One region of the Geodermatophilus sp. URMC 62 genome, then DNA from elsewhere that is predicted to be linked to it. Evidence: riboswitches for the same ligand, from Rfam matches in the RefSeq annotation. Region 1 holds a riboswitch; the other holds the start of a gene.

Evidence for each region. A riboswitch is a leader RNA that binds a small molecule or an ion and turns the genes downstream of it on or off. The one in region 1 is predicted to bind S-adenosylmethionine.
Region 2: another riboswitch for S-adenosylmethionine. It lies ahead of thrC (threonine synthase); the one in region 1 lies ahead of ACU616_RS06985 (bifunctional o-acetylhomoserine/o-acetylserine sulfhydrylase).

The regions. Positions count from the first base shown of each region.
Region 1 covers NZ_JBRFHY010000001.1:1,454,014-1,458,170, forward strand. The annotation lists gene ACU616_RS06980 (acetyl/propionyl/methylcrotonyl-CoA carboxylase subunit alpha) at 1-1,295, shown strand, start outside; SAM riboswitch class IV at 1,327-1,441, shown strand; gene ACU616_RS06985 (bifunctional o-acetylhomoserine/o-acetylserine sulfhydrylase) at 1,484-2,776, shown strand; gene metX (homoserine O-acetyltransferase MetX) at 2,776-3,858, shown strand; gene ACU616_RS06995 (threonine aldolase family protein) at 3,947-4,157, shown strand, end outside.
Region 2 covers NZ_JBRFHY010000001.1:2,390,180-2,394,336, reverse strand. The annotation lists gene ACU616_RS11500 (SDR family NAD(P)-dependent oxidoreductase) at 1-43, opposite strand, end outside; gene ACU616_RS11495 (cold-shock protein) at 252-452, opposite strand; gene thrC (threonine synthase) at 659-1,960, opposite strand; SAM riboswitch class I at 1,973-2,095, opposite strand; gene ACU616_RS11485 (HAD family hydrolase) at 2,157-2,987, shown strand; gene ACU616_RS11480 (alpha/beta fold hydrolase) at 3,305-4,157, shown strand, end outside.

The DNA of each region.
Region 1 (4,157 bases):
GCCACCAGAAGGTGGTCGAGGAGGCCCCCTCGCCGCTGCTCGACGAGGCCACCCGCGCCCGGATCGGTGCGGCCGCCTGCGCCACCGCGCGCAGCGTCGGCTACACCGGCGCCGGCACCGTGGAGTTCATCGTCTCGGCCGACCGGCCCGAGGAGTTCTTCTTCATGGAGATGAACACCCGCCTGCAGGTCGAGCACCCGGTCACCGAGCTGGTCACCGGCCTGGACCTGGTCGAGCAGCAGCTGCGCGTGGCCGCCGGCGAGCCCCTGGCGTTCGGCCAGGACGACGTCGCGCTGACCGGCTGGGCGATGGAGGCGCGGGTCTACGCCGAGGACCCCGGCCGCGGCTTCCTGCCCACCGGCGGGCGGGTGCTCGCGCTGGCCGAGCCCGCCGGCGCCCGCGTCGACTCCGGCGTCGCGGCCGGCACCGTCGTCGGCTCGGACTACGACCCGATGCTGGCCAAGGTGGTCGCGCACGGCCCCGACCGGGCCACCGCGCTCGCCGCGCTCGACCGGGCGCTGGGCGACACCGCGGTGCTCGGCGTGACCACCAACGTCGGGTTCGTCCGCGCGCTGCTGGCCGAGCCCGACGTGCGCGCCGGGCACCTGGACACCGCGCTGCTCGACCGGGTGGCCGCCTCCTACGCGGTCCCGCCGGTGCCCGACCTCGCCGTCCTCGCCGCCGCCGCGCACCTGTGGCTCACCGCCTGGGCCGCGGCCGACCCGGCCGACCCGTGGAGCGCGCCGAGCGGCTTCCGGCTGGGGGACGCCGCGCCGTTCACCGTCCGGCTCGAGGCCGGCGGCCGGCCGCGCACGGTGGCGCTGACCGGCACGCCGGCCGCGGCCCGCGCCACCCTCGACGGCGCCGACGCCGGGACGCTGTCCTGCGCGGCCGAGGACGGCGGCCTGGCGCTGGTGCGCGACGGTGTGCGGTCCCGCTGCCTGGTCGCCGCCGAGGGAGACGCCGCCGCCGACGGCGACGGCGACGGGCACGGCCTGTTCGTGCACGCCGACGGCGCGGACTGGCCGCTGCGCCGGGCCCGCCGCGTGGTGCTGCGGCCCGACAGCGCCGCGGCGCACCCCCCGGAGCTGACCAGCCCGATGCCCGGCTCGGTGATCGCGGTGCCGGTGACCGACGGACAGGTCGTCACCGCCGGGGAGCCGGTGGTCGTCGTCGAGGCGATGAAGATGGAGCACACGCTGCGCGCCCCGGCCGACGGCGTCGTCGAGCTGCTCGTCGCGGCCGGCGACCAGGTGCGGCTCGACCAGGTGCTCGCCCGGCTCACCCCCGCCTGAGCCGGAGCCCGCTCCGCTAGGGTCGGCGCAGGCTCACGAGAGGCAGCGTCAAGCACCTGGCTGGCTGCCCGGCAACCTCTCTCCGTCCGAGGTGCTCCAGGGGAAGAGCCGGCCGCGCGGCACCCGCCGCCCGGCAGGACGGAGTCCTCCGTGCGCCGCGGGGTCTCCCGAACGAGAGGAGACGGCGCGTGACCGACCCGCAGAGCTGGAGCTTCGAGACCCGGCAGATCCACGCCGGCACCGGCCCCGACCCGACCACCGGCGCCCGCGCCCTGCCCATCTACGCCACGACCGCCTACCAGTTCCGCGACAGCAAGCACGCCGCGGACCTGTTCGCGCTGGCCGAGATGGGCAACATCTACACCCGGATCATGAACCCGACGCAGGACGCGCTCGAGCAGCGCGTGGCCTCGCTGGAGGGCGGCGTCGCGGCGCTCGCGGTGGCCAGCGGCATGGCGGCGGAGACGCTGGCGCTGCTCAACGTCGCCGAGGCCGGCAGCCACGTCGTCGCCTCGGCGTCGCTGTACGGCGGCACCTACAACCTGCTGCACCACTCGCTGCCCAAGCTCGGCGTCGAGGTGTCCTTCGTCGAGGACCCCGACGACCCGCAGAGCTGGCAGTCGCTGGTGCGCGAGAACACCACGGCGCTCTACGGGGAGTCGATCGGCAACCCGAAGGGCGACGTCCTCGACATCGCCGCCGTCGCGGAGGTGGCCCACCGCAACGGCGTCCCGCTGATCGTGGACAACACCATCGCCACGCCGTTCCTCGTGCGGCCGCTGGAGCACGGTGCCGACGTCGTCGTCCACTCGGCGACGAAGTACCTCGGCGGGCACGGCACCGCGATCGCCGGCGTCATCGTCGACGGCGGCACGTTCGACTGGACGTCGGGGAGGTTCCCCGGGTTCACGACGCCGGACCCGACCTACCACGGCGTGGTCTACGCCGACCTCGGCGCCCCGGCCTACGCGCTCAAGGCCCGCGTGCAGCTGCTGCGCGACCTCGGCCCGGCGATCAGCCCGTTCAACGCCTGGCTGGTCGTGCAGGGCATCGAGACGCTGTCGCTGCGCATGGAGCGGCACGTGGCCAACGCCCAGCGGGTGGCGGAGTTCCTCGAGGCGCACGACGAGGTCGAGTCGGTGCACTACGCCGGCCTGCCGTCCTCGCCGTGGCACGCCGCCCAGCAGCGCTACGCCCCGCGCGGCGCCGGCGCGGTGCTGGCCTTCGAGATCCGCGGTGGCGTCGAGGCCGGCCGGCGCTTCGTCGAGGCGCTGGAGCTGCACAGCCACGTGGCCAACATCGGCGACGTCCGCAGCCTGGTGATCCACCCGGCCTCGACCACGCACTCGCAGCTCACGCCCGAGGAGCAGCAGACCACCGGGGTCACGCCCGGGCTGGTGCGCCTGGCCGCCGGGCTGGAGGGGATCGACGACATCCTCGCCGACCTCGAGGCGGGGTTCCGCGCGGCCAAGGGGGCGTGATGACGGGGGTGCGGGACGTCCCGGCGTCCCGCACCCCGCCGCGCACCGGCGGGTGGCGCGACGGCGACCCCGCCGGGGACCGGCTGTTCCTCGACCTGGACGGACCGGTCCGCCTCGAGCGCGGCGGGGTGCTGCCCGGCGTCCGGGTCGCCTACGAGACCTGGGGGACGCTCGCGCCCGACGGCGGCAACGCGGTGCTCGTCGAGCACGCGCTGACCGGCGACAGCCACGTCACCGGGCCGGCCGGGCCCGGGCACCCGACCGCGGGCTGGTGGGCGCCGCTGGTCGGGCCGGGGGCGCCGCTGGACACCGGGCGGCTCTTCGTCGTCTGCGCCAACGTGCTCGGCGGCTGCCAGGGGACGACGGGGCCGTCCTCGACCGCGCCCGACGGCGCCCCGTGGGGCGCGCGCTTCCCCGAGGTGACCGTCGGCGACCAGGTGCTGGTGGAGGCCGCGCTGGCCGACGCGCTCGGCGTCCGCCGGTGGGCCGCCGTCGTCGGCGGGTCGATGGGCGGGATGCGGGCGCTGGAGTGGGCGGTGGCGCTGCCCGAGCGGGTCGCCGGGGTGCTCTTCCTCGCCTCCGGCGCGGCCGCGACCGCCGACCAGATCGGCACGCAGACGACCCAGCAGGCCGCGATCCGCGCCGACCCGGTCGCCGGGCTCGGCGTCGCCCGGCGGATCGCGCAGCTCACCTACCGCAGCCCGGTCGAGCTGGAGGAGCGGTTCGGGACGACCGTGCAGGACGACGGCCGCTTCGCCGTCGTCTCCTACCTCGACCACCACGCCGACAAGCTCGCCCGCCGCTTCGACGCCGGCAGCTACGTGGTGCTCACCGAGGCGATGAACACCTGGGACGTCGGCCGCGGCCGGGGCGGGATCGAGGCCGCGCTGTCGCGGGTGACCGCGCGGGTCGTCGTCGCCGGGGTGGACAGCGACCGGCTCTACCCGCTGGAGCTGCAGCAGCGGGTGGCCGACGCGCTCGGCGTCCCGCTGCGGGTGGTGTCCTCTCCGCACGGGCACGACGGCTTCCTCGTCGAGGCCGGCGCCGTCGGTGCGCTGGTGCGCGAGCTGCTCGGCACCTGACCCCTCTCCGCGAGATCTGCACACTCGTGGCTCCCGGGACCCCGGAAGCCACGAGTGTGCAGATCTCGCCCGGGGAAGACTGGCGTGCGTGAGCGACGACGACCTCGACGCCCTGCGCCTGGCCTGCGACCGCGCGCTGAGCGGCCACGGACCGGTGCGCGCCGCGGACCTGCTGGCCACGATCCCCGCGGACACGGCGGTCGACCGGTACGGCGCGGGCGGGGTGGTCGCCGAGCTCGAGAGCGAGGTCGCGCAGGTGCTGGGCAAGCCGGCCGCGGTCTACCTGCCCAGCGGGACCA
Region 2 (4,157 bases), 940 kb from region 1:
CGATCCCGGATGCACCACCCGTGACGATCGCGATGCGCGACACGGCACCCCCTCGTCCCCCGGCGCCGGCCGCGCCTCCTGCGGCAGCCTCCCGCGGCGAGGAGCCCGGGGCCACACCCCGCCGCACGGCGGCCGGCCGCGGAGCACCGGGAGGCCGCGGAGCACCGGGAGGAGGGCACCGCGACCACACGGCACCGAGGCCCGGCTCCCTGTCGGGGACCCGGGCCTCGGTGGGCGTGCAGAGGTGGTTCTCAGGCGGTGCGGACCGCGTCGGCCTGCGGACCCTTCTCGCCCTGGACGACCTCGAAGGTGACCCGCTGGCCCTCGTCGAGGCTCTTGTACCCGTCCATCTGGATGGCCGAGTAGTGGACGAAGACGTCCTGGCCGCCGTCGAGGGCGATGAAGCCGAAGCCCTTCTCGGCGTTGAACCACTTCACGGTGCCCTGTGCCACGTGTGCTCCCACGTTCGTGCGTGCGGACGGACCCCGGGTTCCGGGGGCCGGGTACAGCTCTTCCGCCCGTCGGACACGAACGTGGAACTGACAACCGCGCGAGAACGTACATCAGGGACAGCCAGGTGGGGAGTCACCCCACGCACGACTGCTGCCCGATCGGGGGAGCTGCTCACCCGGACCGGCGCCGGGACGAGCGTACGCCCCTACCGGATGAGCCCGGCCGCCCGCACCGACTTCAGCGACGGCTCCACGCGGTGCGTGGGGCCGACCACCGGCTCCAGCGGGTCGAGGGTCTTGAGGCCCTCGCCGGTGTTGAGGACGACGGTCTCCTTCGTGGGGTCCAGCCGCCCGTCCTCGACCAGCTGCCGCAGCACGGCCACGGTCACCCCGCCTGCGGTCTCGGCGAACACGCCGGTGGTGCGGGCCAGGTCGCGGATGCCCTGCACGATCTGCTCGTCGCCGACCCGGCCGACCGCGCCGCCGGTGCGCCGGATGGCGTCGAGCGCGTAGGGGCCGTCGGCGGGGTTGCCGATGTTCAGCGACTTCGCGATGCCGGTGGGCCTGACCGGCTTGACGACGTCCCAGCCGTTGTCGAAGGCGGTGGCGATCGGGTCGCAGCCGGCGGACTGGGCGCCGAAGACCCGCCACTCGGTGGCCTCGACGATGCCGGCGGCGGCGAGCTCCCGCCAGGCCTTGTCCACCTTGGTCAGCAGCGAGCCCGACGCCATGGGGATGACCACCTGGGCCGGGATCCGCCAGCCGAGCTGCTCGGCGATCTCGTAGCCCATCGTCTTGGAGCCCTCGGCGTAGTAGGGCCGCACGTTCTGGTTGACGAAGGCGGTGTCCTCGAACTCGTCGGTCTCGACGAGCTCGCTGGTCAGCCGGTTGACGTCGTCGTAGGACCCGTCGACGGCGACCAGCGTCTGGCCGTAGACCGCCGACTGCACCACCTTGCCTGGCTCGAGGTCGGCCGGGATGAAGACGTAGGAGGGCAGGCCGACGCGGGCGGCGTGCGCGGCCACCGAGTTGGCCAGGTTGCCGGTCGAGGCCGCGGCGATCTTGGCGTAGCCCAGCCGCTTGGCAGCGGTGGCCGCCAGGCTGACCACGCGGTCCTTGAACGAGTGGGTGGGGTTGGCCGAGTCGTCCTTGACCCACAGCCCGCCGGTGAGGCCGAGCTCGGCGGCCAGCCGGTCGGCGCGCACCAGCGGCGTCATGCCGGGATCGAGGGAGACGCGGTCGGCCGGGTCCTGGCCCACGGGCAGCAGGGCGGCGTAGCGCCAGATGTTCTGCGGGCCGGCCTCGATCTGCTCCCGCGTCACCGCCCGCATGCGCTCGGGGTCGTAGTCGACCTCCAGCGGGCCGAAGCACTGCGCGCAGGCGTGCTCGGCGATGAGGCCGAAGGTGGCGCCGCAGTTGCGACAGACGAGGCCACGGGCGGGGCTCGGGGGGACGGGGCCGCCGGCGGACGAGTCGGCCTGCAGCGAACCGGGAGCGGTCAGGGTCATGCGACGACTACCTCCTCATCTTCCCCGCGGCGGGCCGTCGAGCCGTGCGGGACGGAATTGGCACCTCTCGCCGCTCGCGCAGCGCGGTTGCCGGGGCTTCACCGGGCCGTGTCCCTCTGCCCCTCTGGATGAGTGGAACGGGGCCGACTCTACCCGGGTCCCGGAGCACCGCCGTGGTCCGGCCATGCTGGGCGTCATGGCCTCGGCTGCAGCCCGCATCGTCTACACCGACCTCGACGGCACGATGGTCGGCGCGCGGGGCTCCTTCTGGCACACCGCGGACGGCGTCCCCACCGCCGAGCCGGCCACCGCGCTGCTCGAGCTGCACACCGCCGGGGTCCCGCTGGTCATCGTCAGCGGGCGGACCGTCGACCAGGTGACCGAGGCCGGGCGGATCTTCGCCGCCGACGGCGCCATCGCCGAGCTGGGTTCGTTGGTCACCTGGAAGGGCGGCCGGGCGCGCCACCAGCTTCCCGGCGAACTGCCCGCCGAGCACGCCGGGCGCACGCCCGTGGACGTCATGGCCGGGCTCGGCGTCGTCGAGGACCTCTGCGCGGCGAACCCCGGCCGGCTGGAGTGGCACGCGCCCTGGCACACCACCCACTCCGGCGATGCGCTGCTGCGCGGGTTCGTCGACCCGCTCGCCGTCGACGCGTGGCTCGCCGAGCGGGGCCTGGGCTGGCTGTCCCTCAGGGACAACGGCGCCATCCCCGCGACGGCGGAGCTGGACCTGGCGCCCGAGGGGCAGCTGGCGCGGGTCTACCACCTCATGCCGCGCGGGATCTCCAAGGGCGCGGCGATCGCCTGGGACCTCGAGCGCCGCGGGATCGACCCCGCCGACGCCGTCGCGGTCGGCGACAGCGCCAGCGACCTGGAGATGGCGCCCGTCGTCGGCCGGTTGTGGATCACCGCCAACGGCGCCGAGGTCGAGGGCATGCCGGAGTTGCTGGCCGCCGTCCCGAACGTGACCGTCACCGACGGGGCGATGGGCGAGGGCTGGGCCCAGGCGGTGCGCGCGAGCCTCTGACCGGACGACGGCGGACGGGGTCGTGACGCGGTCCTGCGCACGCCGGTGCGGAAGCGCCCGGCGTGGACGACGGCCACCCGGAGCCGGCATCCCGTCTTGCCCGGTCAACCAGACGGATAAATACTCCCGCCTGACGTCGATCGGCGAAGCGGGGCATCCGAACGGGCTGCGGCCATCTTGCCCGGACCTGGTGACCGCGGTCGGCGACGACGCCGCGGAGGCGACCCTCCGGTGAGTGCCCCTGGACCCCTCGCGGGCACCGGACCAGCGATCAGCGACGATCGGAGCACCAGTTGAGCCACACCACCGACAGGGCGATGAACCGCAGGCGCGTGCTCGCCGGGCTGGCCGGGGCGGGCGTCGTCGCGCTCGGCGCGACCGCCGGACCCGCGAGCGCGGCGCCGGGCACCTCGGGGCCGTCGGGGCCGGGGGGACAGGCCGGCGGCCCCGGCCAGCGGGCGGAGCTGATCCCCGCGCAGACGTCGTGGGAGCCGGTGCCCCCGATGACGGGGAGCCTGGGCCAGGTCCAGATCCCGGGTGTGAAGCTGGCGGTGTGGGACACCGGCGGGAACGGCACACCGATCGTGCTCATGCACCCGCACAGCGGGCACGGCGGCGTGTGGGGCTACCAGCAGGCGGCCCTCGCCGAGGCGGGCCACCGGGTGATCAGCTACTCCCGGCGCGGCTACCTGGGGTCCGAGCCACTGGTGGGACGCGACGCCGGCACCGACCTCCGTGACCTCACCGCCCTGATGGACGTGCTCGAGGTCGGGCAGTTCCACCTGGTCGGGCTGGCCGCGGGCGGCAACGCGGTGTTCGACGCCGCGGTGTCGATCCCGGACCGGCTGCTCAGCTGCGTCGTGGGCTGCACCATCGGCGGCATCCAGGACCCGCAGTGGGCGGCAGTCACCCAGCGGTTGATCGCCGGGGGTTTCCTGCAGCTCCCCGCCGAGTTCCAGGAGCTCGGGCCCTCCTACCGGGCCGCGGCACCGGAGGCGCTGGAGGAGTGGAAGGCCAACGAGGAGGCGCCCAAGCCGGCGACCCCGTTGCCGGGCACGCAGAACGCCCTCACGTGGTCGGCCATCGAGGCGATCACCACGCCCACGCAGCTGTTCACCGGCGACGCCGACATGTACTTCCCGCCCAGCCGGCTGCGCGAGCTGGCGACCC